2 regions of the Herbaspirillum sp. GCM10030257 genome follow, and region 2 is predicted to be linked to the other one. Evidence: predicted binding sites of a transcription regulator. Region 2 holds the regulator's gene; the other holds the start of a gene.
The links. The regulator NrdR, encoded in region 2, represses ribonucleotide reductase genes. The targets are predictions, from matches to a motif close to CACNANATNTNGTG.
Positions count from the first base shown of each region.

Region 1 (10,714 bases), on a different contig from region 2:
CGCGTAATGGTCTTGCCCACGGCTGCCGTCGCTGTCATCCTGCCCGGTCTGTTTCCGGGTAGCCTGATTCCTCTCGAGGGCAAATCATCATTGTTCCCATGGCATGTCGTGATTGCCATTCTTGCGTATAGCTCGCTGACCATCGCCGCCTTCCATGCGGTACTGATGGCGCTGCAGGAGGCGCAACTGCACGCATCCCCTGGCGAAGCGCGCGGCCGCTGGCTGGCGCGCGCCATCGACCGGCTGCCAGCGCTGCTGACCATGGAGAAAATTCTGTTCCGCATGATCGCTTTTGGTTTCGCACTGCTGACCATGACGGTCTTATCCGGTATCGTGTTTTCAGAACAACTGTTCGGCATACCGATCAAGTGGGATCACAAGACCATTTTTACCCTGTTGTCATGGATACTGTTCGGACTGCTGCTCGCTGGCCGGTTCTGGCGTGGATGGCGCGGCAAAATGGCCTTGCGCTTTACCCTGACTGGATTTGCGACCCTTTTGCTTGCGTATGTCGGTAGCCGCTTCGTCCTGGAAGTGGTGTTGCATCGGAGCCTGGCATGAAGTTCCTCCTTTGGGCGGTGATTATTGTCTTGGTCGTGATGTGGATCATGCGCGAAAAAAAGGTCAGCGGCGCCGTGCGCGATGCGCAAAAAGGCACCGGACGAGAGGCGCTCCCTGAGCCGCAGCCGATGATACAGTGCGCGGAATGCGGTCTTCACCTGCCGGCATCCGAAGCGCTGGCAGGTCCGCACGGCATGATTTTTTGCAGCGAAGAACACCGGTTGCGACATGCCGGTCGTTGACTTGCGGGCAATGGCAACACGCATGTCGGCGAGCCGATGATGGGCACCGTACTGCAGCGGCGGGAAAGCCGCGAAACCTTTTGGCGCACCCTGCAAACCTTCTGTGCGACGCGTGTTGTGATCACGGTGGTGCTGCTTGTCTATTTCGGCATCAACGCATTCCGCGAATCGCAGGTCGGCAATGGCTATGCCGAATGGCAAACCTGCCTGCTCTATCTTGTGCTCGCCTTCGGTTTCGGATCGCTCTCCATCTATGTACAGCGGCGCTTCATGTTGCAACTACTGGCGCAACTGGTGGTCGACATTAGTGCGATTTCGATTTTGTACATTGCCGCCGGTGGCGCGCGCAGCGGCCTGGCGATTCTTTACCTGTTTCCATTGTCCGGTGCGGCGGTCCTGGCGCCGCTGGTGCCGGCGCTGTTCTTTGTCTCCATCGTCACGCTGATCCTGCTGGGCGAAAGCCTGTACCAGTTACTGTATTCAATGGTGGATACCTCGCCTTCTCAGGCGGGCCTCTACGGCGCTGCATTTTTCGCCGCGATCTTTGTCATCAACCGCCTTGCGGCCAAGCTGATCAAGCAGGAAGACCTTGCGGCACAGCGAGGCAGGGACCTGCAATTACAGGAGGCAATCAATCGCCTGGTGATCGCGGACATGAACGATGGGATTCTCGTGGTTGGTGACGACACGGAAGTTTTCGCCGGTAATCCCGCTGCCGAACGCATGCTGGGCATGTCGGTTGCATATGGTCAACCACGCTACAAACTGACCGACCGCGAGACCCTGACACCGATCGCCGATGCCTTCTTTGCATGGCAGCAAGCCGCCGTTGGCCGCACAGCAGATGACGGATCGTCCACTTATGTCAGGGTGAAGCCGGGCGACGATATGGGAGTGACGCGGCCAATGTTGACGCGCGATCGTCGGCGCGACCTGCATACACATCTGAAATTGCGCTTTGCTTCGGTGAAGAGTGCCGGTCTCAGCAATGACCGTACCGTGATTTTCCTGCAGGACGTCAGCGAAATCGAAAACCAGGCGCAGCAACTCAAACTGGCATCGATGGGCCGTCTGACCGCGAGCATCGCTCACGAAGTGAGGAACCCCCTGTCGGCGATCTCCCATGCGGCTTCCCTGCTGAGCGAAGACCTGGTCCAGCCGACCGAAAAGCGTCTGCTCAATATCGTCAGCGACAATGTGGTCCGACTGAATCGCATGATTGAAGACATTCTGAAACTGTCTCGCAAGGCGCATACGCAGGCCGAGCCGCTGCAGTTGGCGCCCTTCCTGTCGGAAGCGGTGCTCGAACTGCGGGAAACCCACAAACTTGCGCCCGACATGATTGCCGTCGGTCCGATGGACAACGCCCGGGTTTGGTTCGACCCGCTGCATTTGCGCGAGGTAGTCATGAATCTGTTAACCAACGCACTGCGCTACGCCAGCGGACGGTCTGGGAGTATACGTCTGCTGGCGGTGTCGCCGACTTCCGAGCGTTTCGAGTTGCATGTGCAGGACGATGGGCCGGCCATCACGCCCGAAGTGAGGGCGCATCTGTTCGAACCGTTTTACACTACGTCCAGCAAGGGGACCGGACTGGGGCTATATGTCGCCCGAGAACTGTGCCTCAACAATGGTGCGATGCTCGATTATGAATACCGGATGGATCTCTCCGGTGATGGCCGCGACGAGCCGAGCGGACGTTTTGTGATTACCTTCGCCGTATAGCGTGCCGGGTACAGCGCCTGGCACACCAATGATTGATATGAATATTATCCATGACAGCACCCCGTATCCTGGTTGTCGATGATGAAGCTGACCTGCGTGAACTGCTAGAGATCACGCTGATTAAAATGGGGCTGGATGTCGATTGCGCCGACTGTTTGGACGCGGCACGCCGGCTTTTGCAGCAAACCGAGTATGCCCTGGTCCTGACCGACATGCGCCTGCCCGATGGACTGGGCATTGAACTGGTGCGCGAAGTCGCCTCTCTATATAAGAACACACCGATTGCCGTGATCACTGCTTTCGGCAGCACGGACAATGCCGTTTCCGCCTTAAAAGCGGGTGCGTTCGATTATCTGACCAAGCCGGTCGCGCTCGATCAGTTGCGCCAGATGGTGCGGTCGGCGTTGCGGATCCATACGACCGAGGCCGGTGGTTCTGCATCGGGCGTCTCCGCGACGGGAGGCGATTCCTGTCTGGTCGGCCAGTCCGTCGTCATGCGCGACTTGCGTGCGCAGATTGTGCGCCTTGCGCGCAGCATGGCGCCGGTGTCAATCACCGGCGAATCGGGCAGCGGCAAGGAATTGGCGGCACGCGATATCCATGCGCACAGCGCCCGGGCCGACAAGCCTTTCATCGCCGTCAATTGCGGTGCTATTCCGGAGGCGCTGATGGAAGCCGAGTTTTTTGGCTACCGCAAAGGCGCCTTTACCGGTGCAACCGACGATCGCGACGGTTTTTTCCAGGCTGCGAACGGCGGCACGCTGATGCTCGACGAAGTCGCCGACCTGCCACTCGCCATGCAGGTAAAACTGCTGCGCGCCATCCAGGAACGCCGGGTGCGCAAGGTCGGCGCCACGGTCGAAGAGCCGGTTGACGTGCGTATCATCAGCGCGACGCACCAGAATCTGGCCGAATGCGTGGAGCAGGGAAGATTCCGTCAGGACTTGTTTTACCGGCTCAATGTCATCGAGCTGCGCTTGCCGCCATTGCGTGAACGGCTCGACGATATCGGCTTGCTCTCCGATGCCATTCTTGCGCGCCTGGCACTTGGCGGTACGCCTGCGGTATTGAGTCCCGCCGCACTGAATGCCTTGCGTGCCTATTCATTTCCCGGCAATGTGCGAGAACTCGAGAACGTACTGGAGCGCGCGATGGCATTCGCCAACGACAGTGCCATCGAGGTGGAAGACCTGGCACTGAAGCAGACCGGTCCGGGAGCTTCAGCGAGCGTGCGCCCCGCCACAGCCGCCGCGTCTTTGTCGGGACAGCCCGAACCTGTCTTGATTCCACCGGCACCGTTGCCGGTGCCGCCGGTGCCGCCGGTGCCTGTGGGGCCGAAAATGGACGTGGCCGACACCGCGGAGGGGAGCAACGATGATGTGTGTACGGCCCAATCCGGTAACGACTTGCCTGCGTCGCTTCCCGACTATCTCGACCAGGTCGAGCGTGAAGTGATCTGTCGCGCGCTCGCCAAAACGCATTTCAACCGGACCCAGGCCGCCGAACTCCTGGGCATCAGCTTCCGCCAGCTACGCTATCGCATGCAGCGCCTGTCCATCCACGAACCCGAATCATGAACCGATTCCAGATTGATGCCGACGGCTGGTCTTCCGGCGTGGAGCGCCAGCCTTCACCCAACTTCGATCCACGAGCACCCGGTACCGTGGTGGACCTGCTCGTGATCCACAATATCAGCCTGCCGCCGAGCCAGTTTGGCGGACCCTATATCGCCGATCTGTTCGGTAACCGGCTCGACTGCGATGCGCATCCGTACTTCGATCAATTGCGGGCGTTGCGGGTGTCGGCGCACTTCCTGATCCGGCGCGATGGGCATGTCATGCAATTTGTGTCGGCGAACGATCGCGCATGGCATGCCGGCGCGTCCAACTTTTGCGGCCGTGAGCGCTGCAACGATTTCTCGATTGGAATCGAGCTGGAGGGCACGGACTTCGATCCCTTTGAGGATGCGCAGTACGATGCACTGGCTGACCTGACCTCTGCGCTTGAGGCTCGTTATCCGTTAACCGCCGTTGCGGGACATGAACATATTGCGCCCGGACGTAAAACCGATCCCGGTCCGCACTTCGACTGGGACCGTTTCCGCAAGTCCTTGATTCGAAACAAGTGCGTTTCCATCACACAATCGAATCTGCGTTTTCCAGCTTGAAGCGAGGAAAAGTCAACCCTGTTTACGCAGGAAATTTGTTGTGCATCCCATAAAAAAGATATTGCAACATCCTAGGCCAGCCACTAGAATTAGTCTCAATCACAGCGGGAACCACTAGATGTAGTAGTTGCTCTAACGGGTGCTGTGAGTCCCTTACAGGGCTGTTCAAGTAGTTCATTAGCGTAATAGTTGTTATGTAGCGGGTGGGCAGTGAACAGCTCTCCCCATTAAATGCAAGCCGTGCGGAACGATGCCAGATGTCAGGCAGAGACTCGTTCGCGCCATAAATGCATGGTTTGCACGAATACGTGAACGCTGCCCGCATGGGGTGTTCTAAATCAATAACCATAGACAACAGCTGCACGGCTGTCGCGTTACGTCAGGAGGCAAGATGCTCGCAAATCAAGAAATCAATCAAAAATCCACCGCCGAATTCGGTCTGATCCCTCCGCATGCTCCTACCTCCGCTTCCACAGCCAACATGAACGTCAACCTCGGCGACTACAAAGTCATTCGCCGCAACGGTGCGGTCGTCGGCTTCGAGCCGTCCAAGATTTCGATCGCCATGACCAAGGCTTTCCTCGCCGTGAACGGCGGGCAGGGCGCGGCATCGGCGCGCGTGCGTGAACTGGTCGAACAGCTGACGAACGGCGTGGTCTCGGCATTGGTGCGTCGCCAGCCGGCAGGCGGCACCTTCCATATCGAAGACGTACAGGACCAGGTTGAACTGGCGTTGATGCGCTCGGGCGAACATGATGTGGCCCGTGCCTACGTGCTGTACCGCGCCAAGCGGATGGAAGAACGTGCGCAGCAGCAAGCCGCCAAGCCGACCGACGCACCGCAATTGCATGTCACCGAAGATGGTCAGCGTCGTCCGCTCGATCTCAACCAGGTCCGCGACCTGATCACCGCTGCCTGCGTCGGCCTCGAAAAGCATGTTGACGCGGAAGCGATCCTGGCTGAAACGGTCAAGAACCTGTACGACGGCGTGCCGGTCGAGGAACTGCACAAGTCCGCCATCCTGGCTGCCCGCGCGCTGATGGAAAAGGACCCGGCCTATAGCCGCGTGACCGCTCGCCTGCTCATGCACACCATCCGTAAGGAAGTGTTCGGTCAGGAAGTTGCACAAGCCGATGCCGCTGCACATTACGTCGAATACTTCCCGAAATACATCAAGAAGGGAATCGAAGCCGACCTGCTCGATACCAAGCTGGCCCAGTTCGACCTGAAGAAACTGGCTGATGCACTGCAACCCGACCGCGACCTGCAATTCGGCTACCTCGGCCTGCAGACTCTGTACGACCGCTACTTCCTGCATATCGAAGGCACCCGCATCGAAATGCCACAGGCTTTCTACATGCGTGTCGCGATGGGCCTGGCACTGAACGAGATCAACCGCGAAGCCCGCGCGATCGAGTTCTACAACCTGCTGTCGTCCTTCGATTTCATGAGCTCGACACCAACCCTGTTCAATTCCGGTACACAGCGCTCGCAACTGTCGTCCTGCTACCTGACCACGGTTGCCGACGATCTCGACGGGATCTACGAAGCCATCAAGGAAAACGCGCTGCTGGCTAAATTCGCTGGCGGCCTGGGCAATGACTGGACGCCGGTGCGTGCACTCGGCGCCCATATCAAGGGCACCAACGGCAAATCGCAGGGTGTGGTTCCCTTCCTGAAAGTCGTGAACGACACCGCCGTCGCCGTCAACCAGGGTGGAAAGCGCAAGGGCGCAGTCTGTGCCTACCTGGAAACCTGGCACATGGATATCGAGGAATTCCTCGATCTGCGCAAGAACACTGGCGATGATCGCCGCCGTACACACGACATGAACACCGCGAACTGGATTCCCGACATGTTCATGAAGCGCGTGATGGAAAAGGGCGAGTGGACCCTGTTCTCGCCGTCGGATGTGCCTGACCTGCATGAAAAGTTTGGTAAGGCCTTTGAAGAAGCCTACACCGGCTACGAAGCCAAGGCTGCCCGCGGCGAACTGAAGTTGTTCAAGAAGGTTCAGGCGCTCGACCTGTGGCGCAAGATGCTGTCGATGCTGTTCGAGACCGGCCACCCATGGATCACATTCAAGGACCCATGCAACATCCGTTCCCCGCAGCAGCATGTTGGCGTCGTTCACAGTTCCAACCTGTGCACCGAGATCACGCTTAACACCAACGAGTCCGAAATCGCGGTCTGTAACCTCGGTTCGGTCAACATGCCGGCCCACATGAAGGACGGCAAGCTGGATCACGTCAAGCTGCAAAAGACCATCCGCACCGCGATGCGCATGCTCGATAACGTGATCGATATCAACTATTACGCAGTCAAGAAGGCACGTGATTCCAACCTGCGCCACCGTCCGGTCGGCATGGGAATCATGGGTTTCCAGGATTGCCTGCACATGATGCGCATTCCGTACGCCTCGATGGATGCGGTTGAATTTGCTGACCGTTCGATGGAAGCCGTCTGCTACTACGCTTACTGGGCATCGACCGAACTGGCGGAAGAGCGCGGCCGTTACAGTTCCTACCGTGGCTCGTTGTGGGATCGTGGCATCCTGCCGCAAGACTCCCTGAAACTGCTGGCCGAAGAGCGCGGCGGGTACCTCGAAGTGGACACCACCGAGACCATGGACTGGGCATCGCTGCGTGCACGCATCAAGGAACATGGCATGCGCAATTCGAACTGCGTGGCAATCGCGCCGACTGCAACGATCTCGAATATCATCGACGTGTCTGCCTGCATCGAGCCGACTTATCAGAACCTGTACGTGAAGTCGAACCTGTCCGGTGAATTTACCGAGATCAACGAACACCTCGTGCGTGACCTGAAGGCGCGCGGCCTGTGGGATGAAGTGATGGTTGCCGATCTCAAGTACTTCGACGGCAGCCTGGCCAAGATCGACCGCATTCCGCAAGACCTGCGCGAGATCTACGCCACCGCATTCGAGGTCGAGCCGAAGTGGCTGGTCGAAGCCGCATCGCGTCGCCAGAAATGGATTGACCAGGCGCAATCGCTGAACATCTACATGGCCGGCGCCTCGGGCAAGAAACTCGACGAAACCTACAAGCTTGCATGGTTGCGTGGCCTGAAGACCACGTACTACCTGCGCACCATCGGCGCGACACACGCCGAGAAGTCGACCACCAAGGCAGGTGCGTTGAATGCGGTATCCGCTAGCGGCAGCATGAACAGCGGCATGTCGTCCGCACCGGTCGCGACAGCGTCCGCGGCGACCGAAGAGCTCGCAGGTCCTGCTTGCATGCTGCGTCCGGGCGACCCGGGCTTTGAAGAATGCGAAGCCTGCCAGTAACATTCGGGACCTGAAGACCCGAAGCAAAAGCCGGTCGGCGACCACGGATCGCCGCCGGCTTGAAAGTGCCGCGCAAAAACCGCGCTTGAACAACACACAAGTACAACTACAATACCTGTAAGGAAGATCGACCATGCTTAGTTGGGATGACGAAGTAACTCCAGTCGCAAGACCCGCTCAGGCTCCGCAACCGGCGCTGGCGCCGGCGTCCTCGTCGGCATCGCATGCACTGTCCCCCAATGCGCAAATGAATGCGCAGCTCACCAATACCCCGATGAATCCGGCCCTGGTCGCCAAGCCAACCGCCGCCGAGGAGTCGCGCCGCGTGAACGCTGCGGACAAGCGCATCATCAACGGCCAGACTGACGTCAATCAGCTCGTTCCGTTCAAATACAAATGGGCATGGGACAAGTACCTGGCCGGTTGCGCCAACCACTGGATGCCGCAAGAGATCAACATGCAGCGCGACATCGAGCTGTGGAAGAACCCGAACGGCCTGACCGAGGACGAGCGTCGCCTGGTCAAGCGCAACCTCGGCTTCTTCGTCACTGCCGACTCGCTGGCCGCCAACAACATCGTGCTGGGCACCTACCGCCACATTACGGCGCCCGAGTGCCGCCAGTACCTGCTGCGCCAGGCATTCGAGGAGGCAATTCATACCCACGCTTATCAGTACATCGTGGAATCGTTGGGCCTGGATGAAGGCGAGATCTTCAATGCCTACCATGAGGTTGCATCGATCCGCGACAAGGATGAATTCCTGATCCCCTTCATCGACGTGCTCACCAATCCTGAATTCAAGACCGGTACCGTAGAAGCAGACCAGACGCTGCTGCGCTCGCTGATCGTGTTTGCATGCCTGATGGAAGGCTTGTTCTTCTATGTCGGCTTCACGCAGATCCTCGCGCTCGGTCGTCAGAACAAGATGATGGGTGCAGCTGAGCAGTATCAATACATCCTGCGCGATGAGTCGATGCACTGCAACTTCGGGATCGATCTGATCAATACAATCAAGCTCGAGAATCCGCATTTGTGGACTGCAGAATTCCGTGAAGAGATTAAATCGTTGTTTTTGCGCGCTGTGGAGTTGGAATATCGCTACGCAGAGGATACAATGCCGCGTGGAGTGCTTGGTTTGAATGCGCCGATGTTTAAAGGGTACCTGCGATTCATCGCAAATCGACGCGCGCAACAGATCGGTCTTGATCCGATGTTCCCGCAGGAAGAAAATCCTTTCCCGTGGATGAGCGAGATGATCGATCTGAAAAAAGAACGCAACTTCTTCGAGACTCGTGTGATCGAATACCAGACCGGTGGTGCACTGAACTGGGAATAAGCAAGAACAGAAAGAATAAGCCCGTCTCGAAATGAGCGGGCGGTCGGAGACAAAGCAGTTGACCGGAATAAGACCATGAGGTGGCCGGTGGCTGAAAACCTGAAGGACTATCACCTAAGTTAATGGACAGTAGACGAACGACCAGATCATCTCTGTTATCGCCGCTGAACCCGACGCTGTCGGGAAAGGCGGCTTTTTCCCTGAAAAACCTGTTGGTTTTTGTGAAAGAGTATTCCTGCGCCGGCTTTGTTGCCGGCGTTTTTTTTGGCTACGGCAATCGCGACGCCCTTTGCGCGCGATAGAAGTCCTCCGTCACGACCGACGCGCGGCGTGATTTTCAGAAGAGAGGCGTAGTTGAAAAAGGCTGAAGTGCTGCATGAATGAGGTGATGCAGCAGTTCAGCTGGTGCCGAATTCATTAGCGCAAGCAGAAGCTTGCTTGCGCCGATGAATAATCCGCATGACCCATCGCGATGGGGCAGGCGGGTTTACAACCTCGTAGTTTGAATTTTCCATCACGTGAAGGAGAAACAAATGGCAACAGCAAAGAAAGCGGCTGCGAAAAAAGCAGCCTCGGCAAAGAAGCCGGCAGCAGCAAAGAAGCCTGCAGCTAAGAAAGCAGCAGCTCCAAAGAAGGCAGCAGCAGCGAAGAAGCCGGTAGCTAAGAAGGCCGCAGCTCCTAAGAAAGCAGCAGCAAAGAAGCCAGTAGCCAAGAAAGCTGCAGCTCCTAAAAAAGCAGCAGCAAAGAAGCCGGTAGCCAAGAAGGCAGCAGCTCCTAAGAAAGCCGCAGCGAAAAAGACTGTAGCCAAGAAAGCTGCAGCTCCTAAAAAAGCAGCAGCAAAGAAGCCGGTAGCCAAGAAGGCAGCAGCTCCTAAGAAAGCCGCAGCGAAAAAGACCGTAGCCAAGAAAGCAGCAGCTCCTAAGAAAGCCGCTGCGAAGAAGACTACAGCCAAAAAAGCTGCAGCTCCTAAGAAAGCCGCCGCCAAGCCTGCTGCGAAAAAAGCTGCAGCACCCAAGAAGGCTGCTCCGAAAAAGGCCGCTGCGAAGAAATCCGCTGCCAAGCCTGCCGCTGCACCTGCGGTAAAGACAGTGTTGAATCCGGCAGCGGCATGGCCGTTTCCGACCGGCACACGTCCGTAATAGCTGAGCTTGCTCGCAGGCCTGATTAAGTTCAGGCAAAATGCCCGTTGCGTGGCCCTCGGCCGCACAACGGGCTTTTTTCATGTGGAGACCAGATAGTGCTGACTAGCATTCTTACTTTGATTGTCGATGCCATTGCAGGCATATTGGGTGGCGTCCTGTTGCTCCGATTCTGGATGCAGGTGGTGCGCGTACGCCCACCAAATTCGCTGGGCCAATTCATTTTTCAACTTA
Region 1 is NZ_JBHTDH010000008.1:1,612-12,325, reverse strand. Features, by position in the region: gene ACFQUU_RS13835 (inner membrane protein YpjD) at 1-561, shown strand, start outside; gene ACFQUU_RS13830 (PP0621 family protein) at 558-803, shown strand; gene ACFQUU_RS13825 (nitrogen regulation protein NR(II)) at 840-2,528, shown strand; gene ACFQUU_RS13820 (sigma-54-dependent transcriptional regulator) at 2,579-4,105, shown strand; gene ampD (1,6-anhydro-N-acetylmuramyl-L-alanine amidase AmpD) at 4,102-4,695, shown strand; gene ACFQUU_RS13810 (ribonucleoside-diphosphate reductase subunit alpha) at 5,087-8,005, shown strand; gene ACFQUU_RS13805 (ribonucleotide-diphosphate reductase subunit beta) at 8,139-9,341, shown strand; gene ACFQUU_RS13800 (histone H1-like DNA-binding protein) at 9,875-10,480, shown strand; gene ACFQUU_RS13795 (YggT family protein) at 10,579-10,714, shown strand, end outside.
Region 1: a site for NrdR is predicted at 4,808-4,821, ahead of ACFQUU_RS13810 (ribonucleoside-diphosphate reductase subunit alpha). Genes of this name have one in related genera too.

Region 2 (10,714 bases):
TGACCATCGGGTTGGTGACGCTGCGTTCACCTGTTTTGTCCGATTCCATAAAGTCGAAAAACCAGCCCTTGCCCCCAGCGCTCCCAGCGTCGTAAGCGACAGGCGAACCGGTAATCGCGAACGCACCACCTGCCTTCTCCAGCTTGCGCTCTGACAGTTCAGTCCTGCCGCCGATCGCATAGTTGTCTTTCAATGTATCCAATACGCCGTAGAACGTCTGTGTCGAAAAATTTCCCGTGGCCACGTCATCGTTTTCGACAAATTTTCCGGTTCCGAACAGCACCACATAGCCACCTTCGGGAGCGAAGACGACGCGTGGCTGCGTGGTTACCGGCTGGCGATTGCCCTTGCCATCTTTAGCGACAAACAATGGCTTGGTCCCCGCAAGGGCGCTGGTCCACGGCATTGTGCCGGTGAAGTCAAACCTCCATAGGTTTCCCTGAAGGTCGCCGGCATATGCATAGCGGACTGCGCCATCGGCCCCGGTAACCAATGCAGGTGCGCTCAGGCCATTTTGCAGGCCGGCTTCGGTGGCGGGTGTACGGAATTTGAAGTAATTGACCCCGATCTGCCATTTGGCAGCTGGCGACTTGTCAAGTGACAGGAGAAACAGCGAGCCCGCTGCATCGTTATTGAACTTGTCAGCGCCATCGTTCAGGTAGTTGTTGAAGCCGCTGGCGACGACGGCAAAATACTTGTACTCCGGGACTCCGTCCTTCATGCCGACGCGGAATTTGGCAATGCCAGGTAGACCGGTGACGTTTCCAATATCCGGATCTGCGATGTCGGTAAATTCAAAGAGCACCTTGCCTCCTTCCGCGAACGCGGAAGGATCGCTGACGTCCAGCGCGAATACGCCTTGCGCCCCACCTCCCATGCCACCCACCAGCACGGTTTTCCACGCATTGCCGGCATATGCTTCGCCCACTGCGATTGCACCGTCCATGTATGGCTGGTGCTGGTATTCGGGGGCGGTGAGGCGGTTCAGGCCTTGGAGCAAGGCATTGGGTACATAGGCAAACAATTCCGCGCCGCTGGACGCATCAAAGGCATGCAGCATGCCGTCGTTGGCACCGACATACACTGCCCTGGCGCGCTCGGCATGATTCTTGTAAAAGTCCTGATAGCCGCTGCCTTGGACATTTGTCGACGGTGCACCGACATAGACCGGATTGCCATTGATGATGTCACCCAGTACACGCTTCCTTGTTCGAAAGATGCCATTTGGCCGGTCGACTTCCAGTTCGCGTTTCCCACGTAGATAATCGACCCGATCGTTGCCCAGCCCGTCTGCCTGTCCACTTGTCGGCGACGTATTCAGCACTATCTTTTGACTGTCGGTCAGCTCGCTCCATTTGAACTCGACTGTAGCGATTCCTCCGCTCGGAGCCGGAGCTGACGTGAATATTTTGCGCTTCTCGGGCGCAGGACTCGGCGCTGTTACTGCTGTTCCGGTCAGCAGGTCTCCGGCGTCCCATTCTGCGGTATTCGCAATATGCACGACCCCATCACTACCCAGTGCCAGCTTGAGTTTTTTCAGGCTACCGCTCCAGCTTGCCGCATCAAAGCCCGGTTGAAAAACATAGGCTCCGTCGGTGGAAATACGGGAAGTTGACACCGATACGCCCGAAATCGTCCCCCCACTTCCGGACAGCAAGGCAAAGACCTTGCCGATCGCACTGATCATTTCCTTTGGCTGACCTGCCAGAAAATAATTTCTGGGAACTGCAGCGGGCGTTTTACCGTTGCTCCATTCTGCATAGCTTCCAGAGACCGGCTGTCCATTTGCATCCAGCGTAATGAAAGGATTATTGTCCTTGGTCTTTGCATCGAAGCCGCCATATTTGGCTGCGAGGTAAAGCTGGCTGTCACGCGGCTTGGTGCTGCGGTTGCTGCCATCGATCAAGCCGTTTCCGCCTTCGTCGACATCAATCACAAACGTCTTTACGCGCGTTGGTTTGTCCAAGCGTATGTCGTGAGTGTTTGCCCAGTATGCAAGGCCCGACATGTAATAAGTTCCATGTCCGCCAGATCCGGTGTCTTTTGCTTCAAGGCCTGCGAGTGCGGAATTTTTGCTTGGATTGCCGAAGCTTCCACTGGCGTCACTCTCCATTTCGCCCACAAGGCGCGTCCATTCGACAACGTCTAGCGCCGGCGTCGACGCGTCGGCGGATTCCACCGCACGTGCGACATCATGCGCATCACTTACGCCAGTAGCGGTTGCATAAGTGGTACGTTTGTTCCCCGGGATGAAACGATCCCAATGGGTGTTGACGTCAGCAATATTGAGGATGTAGTTTTTCTGGCATGAAGCAATTACCGGATCCTTCCATGTCGTTATCACAGGAAAGCTATCTTTCATGCTATCGGCGATCCCGCTTGTGGCCTCAGGGGTCGGACCCTTTCCCTGAAAATAGCGGATACCTTCGTAGTAAAGCTCGCTGACCGGGTCGTAGCTCTTGTAAATGCCGGAACGGCCGAACTTGTTCAGGTAATTGAGGACGCCGCTGTTGGGCTTGCCATCCCGATCCGAAGGGACTTCAGGATTGTTGTGAAAGCGTCCGGAAACCGGATCCCATTCGCGCAGATCGTTGTCCTTTGCAAGAAAATCCGGCGCATCCCTGCGAAGCGGCCCCACATATTTCATTGGCGCCCGCAATACACCGCCGTAGCGCTGCACACTGTCGTCCAGCAAATAGCCCATTGCGCCGACACGCAGTTTCTCGGCATGACGCTGGATTTGGCCGACGGGTTTATAGGCATTCCCGTATTTCTGGCAAAGGTCGGTGCGTTGCGGCCCCTCTTCGTCGTCGCACACCTTGACCCTGACCAGATAATCTCCCAGCTTCTTGTCCGTTGCCAGCTTCGGAAGGCTGCCATTGCCATCCCAGACGGAAGTGCAATACTTGCTCGCGTCCTTGCTGTCCACCGTTCCACTGCTCACTTCGCTGAACAGGATACGGTTGCGGCAGGAGACGATGTACAAGGTCTTGACATCGAACGGAGTTACCATCCCGGGCGCACTGGCATTGCCGCCCATGGTTAGCGTACGCCGTGGAAAATAGGTGTTGTGTGCGTAGAAATTGGTTTCCGGGCTATCCCGTAGTACGGCGCGCTGCAATATGGTTTGCTGGTCCGTATCGAGAATTCGGTCACCGCCGGTCAGCGCGTAACGCACCATGTCGATCGCTGAAGATGCTGCCCAATTCATGAAGTTGCCACTAAAGGTGGCATTGCCGCACTCATGCAAGGCGTCGGCATTCTTGTCGGGGATGAAGTACTGGTCTTCGTAGTAGGTATCCGGGTCGTTTCCTGGATTACGCTTGCTGCCCTTGTATTGATAACATTTTTTCGGATTGAAATAACCCACGTACTCGAATGTACGGTTATAAGTTCCTTTGTCTCCGCGGTAGGCGACACCTACCGTGGGGAACTCCACTGACAGGCTGAGCAGCAGATTGGGATGAATATTTGCGCGGCCATTGAACAGAGGCCCACTAGCCATCTTGACCTCTGGATTCGCAGCGACGGTATCAACGGCAATTGCCGTTAATACGATTCCCAGTGCACAGCGCATCGTGATTGCACCTGTGTCCAGTGAGATTACCCTGGCCATCTATTTACCAGCCTTTCTGTAAAAGGTCTGCAAGACCACCTGCGTGGTTTCTCGCATGCCGAATCCGATTGCGGTGACGCGAAAGAACACTTCCGGCTTCTCGGCCCCATGCCCTTTGTAAGAAAACATCATCGGCTCAATGATGTATCGGGGAAGTTTTGCAGGCAGCGCTCCCTTACCTGATGGGAAGACATAGCCGGTAAAGCGGCCATAGGGGACTGAACTAGCGTCACTGGAATCGTTTAGGAAGTCGACGCTCTGCCACATGGGAGTCGCTGTCTCTGCTGCAACGGCGCAAAGTCCGAGGTTGGTACTGCCCAGGCCGGAGCCACATCCGGCCTCGGGGAACGCCAGAATATTGTCCGACGCGAACAAGGCGCTACGTGATTTGGCGGCATCCGGCGAACTTTCGATGTCAAGCTCGGCATCCATGAGCGCTGCCTCCGCCGCTTGCAGCGCCACCTGTCTGTCACGGTCATTGCGGGAAATCTTTTCGCCTTGCAGGGCAATCTGTGCAGCAGAAATACCAAGCAGCATCGTCACCACCAGCATCATCAGGGCGACGACGAGTGAAGCCCCCTGCTCCCGTGGATTAGTAATGTAGTCGCTGTAACGGCACAGCGCCGCTAAGCTCAGGTCCGTTGCCCTCATTCGCCGCTGCCTGATGCCTGGTTACGCAGTTGCACCGTCGCCGTATAGACTTTGCGCGGCCGTTGCCTGACGCTCTTGGGAAAATCGGTTTCGCTCAGATGTGTACCCTTGTCATTCGACGCATGCATGCTTGAATATTCGTCACCGAACAAGTCGTAGACCGTTTTAGTTTTACCTGCTTGGACACGTGAGTTATTGGTGCCGCGGACCAGCACGGCGATGCGCACAGTTGATATTTTCTTCCAGAATGTTTTGGCATTGCGTGCGGCGTCACTTATGTCTCCGGCTGCCATCGCGGAATCGAGTGCATTGATTGCAGCCGCATTCAGCATCTTGTTGGGTAGCCCGTCCTCATCGATATCCACCCCATACAACACCTGAAGCGCTTCAACCCCGCGTGCGACGCCTTCCGCCCTCCAGCTGCTGTCTCCCTGGTACTTGCAGTACAACTGAGGCTCACCGATCGAATCTTCCGCCACATAGAAGATGCTGGCGCTGCGCTCCTGGTTAGGGATGGGAAAGCCGGCGCAATTGACGACAGCGCCATCCGTGGCTCCAAAAAACTGGACAGACAATATATCGCTGCCATTTACCGCCGCCGCAAGCGCTGATGTCATGCCGGGTGTATTGGACTTCAGTCGGTGAGCATCAAGGCCCTCCAGGCTTGGGCTCATTTCCGGCCTGACTACCGCAGGTGCCTCCTGCCGATCCCAGTTGACATAGGCGGCCTGTCGAACAGCGCGCGTCATCAGTTCAACCGCGTAACGGCCAGTGTCATCCATGCGCGCATCGTCATCCTGGGCGATATAGCCCGATTTTGCGGACAACAGCAATGCCGTCGCCGCCATGACAACCAGCAATCCAAGCGTAATGGAGATCATGAGCTCAATTAAGGTCAGGCCTTGTTGTCGACCGGCGTCGCGACATTGCGGGCCGAGCGCATGCAATCGAGTTGCCCTCATTGAATATAGGGTTCCACAGTGAATGCCACGGTAGGCGGGAATTCCTTGGAAGCGTTTCTGACCAGCGTGCCATCTGGATTTTTTGCCTGCCACCCGACTTTGATGACAACTGACGCACCTGCGCCAGCACCTCCCTGGCATTCCCATGTGAGCGAATGCTGTGCGTCATCCCAAGGCTGCGCATCGCGACATACGACAGCACGCGCGTCCGGCAGCGTCGCAGCGAGGCGCTTCTTCCATTCGTAGATATCGAAATCCGCAAGTTCACGGCTATCGCAACTCGCGCTGTAGCACAACTTGGAGGGTGTGGTCGGGGTGCCCTCGACTGAATGCCGGAAACTTATGCCGATAAAGGGATTGTCTGCATCGTTCTTCTTCATCTGCCCGTCATTGGCGCGCATTTTGTCGGCAAGTTCGGCAGCGAACTGAACTGCCATCGTTTGCAGGCCGGACTGATGACCGGTACGCATGGCGGTCAACTGCATACCGGCCGCGCCGATCACGCCCAACGCGAGAACCAGTACCGCGACCAATACCTCAATCAACGAGAAGCCAACTATATGCTTCTGTCTCACCATCCCGCCCCCTCCTTGCCATGAATTGTTACTTCCCGAAAGACAATATTATATATTTGATAATTATATATATGGCAATATTTTTAGCGGCAAGATGCGCTGGAAGCGGCAGCAAAATGTTTACTTGGAGGGGGTTTTGCGTTCAGGACCGACTTCGGCGATGGCGTCCTGAAACTCAGCCACATCTTCGAAGCTTTTATAAACGGAAGCAAAACGAATATAGGCAATCTTGTCTAGACGCTTGAGTTCGCGCATGACAAGTTCGCCAATGTGACCGGACACCACTTCGCGGGAGCCACTAGACAGAAGTTTCTCTTCGATACGGTGAATTGCTGCATCGACTGCCTCGGCAGAGACAGGCCGCTTGCGAAGAGCCAGCATCAGACTGGCGCGGAGTTTGGCGGGGTCGAAATCGGTACGGCTGCCATTTTTCTTGACGATGACCGGCATCGACAATTCGATGCGTTCATAGGTAGTGAAGCGTTTATCGCAGTGAGCGCAACGGCGTCGCCGGCGTATGGTATCCCCTTCCTCGGACACGCGAGTGTCGATGACTTGGGTGTCTTCATGCTGACAGAAGGGACATTTCATGGCGGCTGTGGTGAAGAGTGCTAACGTATTCGGAAATCGTAGCCGCTAGTATCGCATACAAAATTATCAACTCAGCAATGGAAAGCGCCCGGCGTGCCGGCCCTGCTACCACCACCATTAGAACACGTTAGCAGCAGACTGGGCGACCGGCCTCATGTGCGAAACGATTATGGCCAGTCATACCGGTCCGGGCCCTGATTGCAATTCAGGGCCGGAACCGGTCATCGGAATTTAACCGTAAACCGGGAACGCTTCGGTCAACTTCCTGACTTCCGCCTTCACGCGCTCGATCGTTGCGGCATCGTGCGGATTGTCGAGTACGTCAGCGATCAGATTACCGACCTTGGTCGCCTCGGCTTCCTTGAAGCCACGTGTCGTCATCGCCGGACTGCCGAGACGGATGCCGGAGGTGACAAATGGTTTTTCCGGATCGTTTGGAATCGCATTCTTGTTGCAGGTCATGTGTGCCGAACCAAGGATAGCTTCAGCTTCCTTACCGGTAATCTTCTTGGCGCGCAAATCGACCAGCATCACATGCGATTCAGTGCGGCCGGACACAATACGCAAGCCACGTGCGATCAGCGCTTTCGCCAGCGCATCAGCGTTCTTGACGACTTGTTCCTGGTAAGCCTTGAACTCAGGCGACAACGCTTCCTTGAATGCGACCGCCTTGCCAGCGATGACGTGCATCAGCGGGCCGCCCTGGATACCTGGGAAGATCGCGGAATTAATGGCCTTCTCGTGCTCGGCCTTCATCAGAATGACGCCGCCGCGCGGACCGCGCAGGGACTTGTGCGTTGTCGAGGTCACGAAGTCGGCGTGCGGGACCGGATTAGGGTACACGCCGGCAGCGATCAGGCCAGCGTAGTGCGCCATATCGACCATGAAATAAGCACCGACCTCCTTAGCGATCTTTGCGAAACGCTCGAAGTCGATACGCAACGCATAAGCAGATGCGCCGGCAATGATCATCTTCGGCTTCTTCTCCCGTGCGAGGCGCTCCATTGCTTCATAATCAATCTCTTCCTTCTCATTGAGACCGTAGGAGACCACGTTGAACCATTTGCCGGACATGTTCAGCGCCATGCCGTGCGTGAGGTGACCACCTTCGGCCAGCGACATGCCCATGATGGTGTCACCCGGCTTCAGCATCGCGAAAAACACGCCCTGGTTTGCCTGCGAGCCGGAATTTGGCTGCACGTTTGCCGCTTCAGCACCAAACAACTCCTTCAGACGATTGATCGCCAGCGTTTCGGCGATGTCGACGAATTCGCAGCCACCGTAGTAACGCTTGCCCGGATAGCCTTCGGCGTACTTGTTGGTCAGCTGGGAGCCCTGAGCTTCCATCACAGCGGGTGATGTGTAGTTCTCGGACGCGATCAGTTCGATATGATCTTGCTGGCGCGCGTTTTCCTGCTGGATGGCGGACCAAAGTTCGGGGTCGACTTTGGCAATGGTATGGTCTTTTGTGAACATGAAAACTCCAATCGATTAAGGATGCAAAGTGGGTTTGCCGAAATCGAATGAGGGGCCAATAGAAAGAAGACAGGCAGCCTCAGTCGTGCATTCCATTTGGGCTGCCCAGGCGAACGGCTATTGATATCCCACGTTCCCCGGTGGATTTCCACCTTTTAGCCGAATCGCGACTAGCTGCGCGCCCGGCATTCGCCAGTTACGTGAGACGAAATGGACCTAAATTGTAAAGTAGCGTCTCAAATGTGGCAAGGATCGCTAGCAAACCTTTTTCCCCGAATTGGAATTGGACGTTCACCTTTCGGCTACAATTTTGCCAACGTAACGTTTTTGCAGAGAAGGAAATACCATGATCGTGCTGATTACCGGGGCAACTTCAGGCTTCGGGGAAGAAATGGCACGCAAATTCGCCAAACATGGCCACCAGGTCATCGCAACCGGCCGTCGCCGCGACCGACTTGACAAGATTGCCGCCGAACTTGGCGCGTCCCTGCTCCCGATCGAAATGGACGTCACCAGCAAGGTGTCGATTACGCAGGCAATCGACGATCTGCCACAGGACTGGAAAGACATCGATGTACTGGTCAACAATGCCGGCCTTGCGCTCGGGACCGAGCCTGCTCAGAAAGCCTCGCTGGAAGACTGGGAGACCATGATCGACACCAATTGCAAAGGTTTGGTCACAATGACCCACGCAATCCTGCCGGGCATGGTGGCACGCGGACGCGGTACAGTAATCAATATTGGCTCTACGGCAGGTGCCTATTCCTATCCTGGCGGCAACGTATACGGCGCGAGCAAGGCATTTGTTGACCATTTCACCCTGAACCTGCGAGCTGACCTGATCGGCACGGGTGTACGCGCCACGAATATTGCCCCGGGGCTGTGCGGCGGCACGGAATTTTCCAATGTGCGTCTCAAGGACGATGCGGCGGCGGCAAAGGTGTACGAAGGTACCGTACCTCTGACTGCGGCCGACATTGCCGACTCCGCCTACTGGATCGCCACACTGCCGGCCCATATCAATATTAATTACATTGAAATGATGCCGACCTGTCAGGGCTTCAGCCCGTTAAATATCAAGCGCAACATGTAATGCTGACTGTTCATATCGCCAATTTGTCTCCGGCCTTGGAAGCGCAATGTAATGGATAATCCATCTTCCGATTTTTCCTGGCCTGTCCGCGTCTACTATGAAGATACAGATACTGGCGGTGTCGTCTTCTATGCCAATTACCTCAAATTCTTCGAGCGTGCGCGTACCGAGTGGCTACGGACCCATGGCATCGGCCAACAATTGTTAGCCGAGAAACATCATGTAATGTTTGTCGTCAGAAGCACGGCCGTGGATTATCATGCCCCGGCGAAATTAGATGATGAACTGAAACTCACGGTCGTGGTCGAAAGGCTGGGCCGCGCTTCAGTGGAATTCGCGCAAGAAGCGTGGCGAATGAATGGCGCCGAGAAAAAATTGCTGACCAAGGGTAAGATTCGGGTCGGCTGCGTACATACCGAAAGCTTTCGGCCAATGCCCATTCCCGACGAAGTGCTGGGCCGTATATATAAAAGCAATAGCGGCAGAGCTTAAATCCCATGCAAGGACATTGCCCGCCAAGGTGGGCAATGTCCTTGCATGGTTAGAATTTGCAATTACGTTAAAAGAATCCAATGAGCGTCACACAAGACCTTTCGTTTATTTCCCTGATCAGTAATGCATCCGTGCTCGTCCAGCTCGTCATGGCGTTGCTATTGCTGGTCTCGATCATGAGCTGGACTTACATTTTCCGCAAAATGTTCGCGATCAAAAGTGCGCAGGTACAGACCGAGGAATTCGAGCGCGCATTCTGGTCGGGCGGGAACCTGAATGCCTTGTATGAAGAAGCAACGTCGAACCGTCGACGCAACGGCAAGAGCGGCGCCTTGGAGCGTATCTTTGAATCCGGCATGGGCGAATTCATCAAGGGCAAGGCGATTTTCGCAGGCAAGGGCCAGATTGATCAGGGTAGCATGATCGACGGAGCACGCCGCGCCATGCGTGCGGCTTACCAGCGTGAAATGGATGCATTGGAATCGCATCTTGCCTTTCTCGCATCAGTCGGTTCCGTATCCCCGTATGTCGGCCTGTTCGGTACGGTGTGGGGTATCATGAACGCATTCCGCGGACTGGCAAATGTACAGCAGGCGACGCTGGCATCAGTCGCACCGGGTATTGCCGAAGCGCTGATAGCGACCGCCATCGGCTTGTTCGCCGCGATTCCGGCCGTGGTTGCCTACAACCGCTATTCGCATGACATCGACCGTCTCGCGATCCGCTTCGAAAGCTTTATCGAAGAATTCTCCAATATCTTGCAACGTCAGGTTCGCTAATGGCAGGCAACAGCACGATGCGCGGTGGGCGTAGCCGCAAGTTCAAATCCGAAATCAACGTCGTTCCCTACATCGACGTGATGCTGGTGCTGCTGGTGATTTTCATGGTGGCTACACCGATGACCAATCCCGGCGTGATCAATCTGCCAACCGCAGCGAAATCGTCGCTGCCGCCGACGGAATACATCCAGATTTCACTCAAACCAGATACCACTGCGACTATCGGCATCATCGGTCAAAAGAGCGCCAGCCAGGCCGAAAAGGTAGGCGGTCGCAGTGGCCTGATCCAGAAGCTGCGTGCCATGCATGAAGCGAATCCCGACATGCCTGTCATGATCTCCGGCGACAAGGACATCAAGTACGACGAAGTGATCCAGATCATTTCCGAGGCGAAGAAGCTGGGCATCACTCGCGTGGGGTTGGCAACCAAGCAATGAATGCAATGACTGATTCCGCCCCGTACACCGTTCCACAGGAGC
Region 2 is NZ_JBHTDH010000003.1:434,748-445,461, forward strand. Features, by position in the region: gene ACFQUU_RS06725 (pilus assembly protein) at 1-3,616, opposite strand, end outside; gene ACFQUU_RS06730 (PilX N-terminal domain-containing pilus assembly protein) at 3,617-4,267, opposite strand; gene ACFQUU_RS06735 (PilW family protein) at 4,264-5,229, opposite strand; gene pilV (type IV pilus modification protein PilV) at 5,226-5,807, opposite strand; gene nrdR (transcriptional regulator NrdR) at 5,925-6,395, opposite strand; gene glyA (serine hydroxymethyltransferase) at 6,627-7,871, opposite strand; ZMP/ZTP riboswitch at 7,968-8,081, opposite strand; gene ACFQUU_RS06755 (SDR family NAD(P)-dependent oxidoreductase) at 8,218-8,964, shown strand; gene ybgC (tol-pal system-associated acyl-CoA thioesterase) at 9,016-9,456, shown strand; gene tolQ (protein TolQ) at 9,537-10,235, shown strand; gene ACFQUU_RS06770 (ExbD/TolR family protein) at 10,235-10,672, shown strand; gene tolA (cell envelope integrity protein TolA) at 10,678-10,714, shown strand, end outside.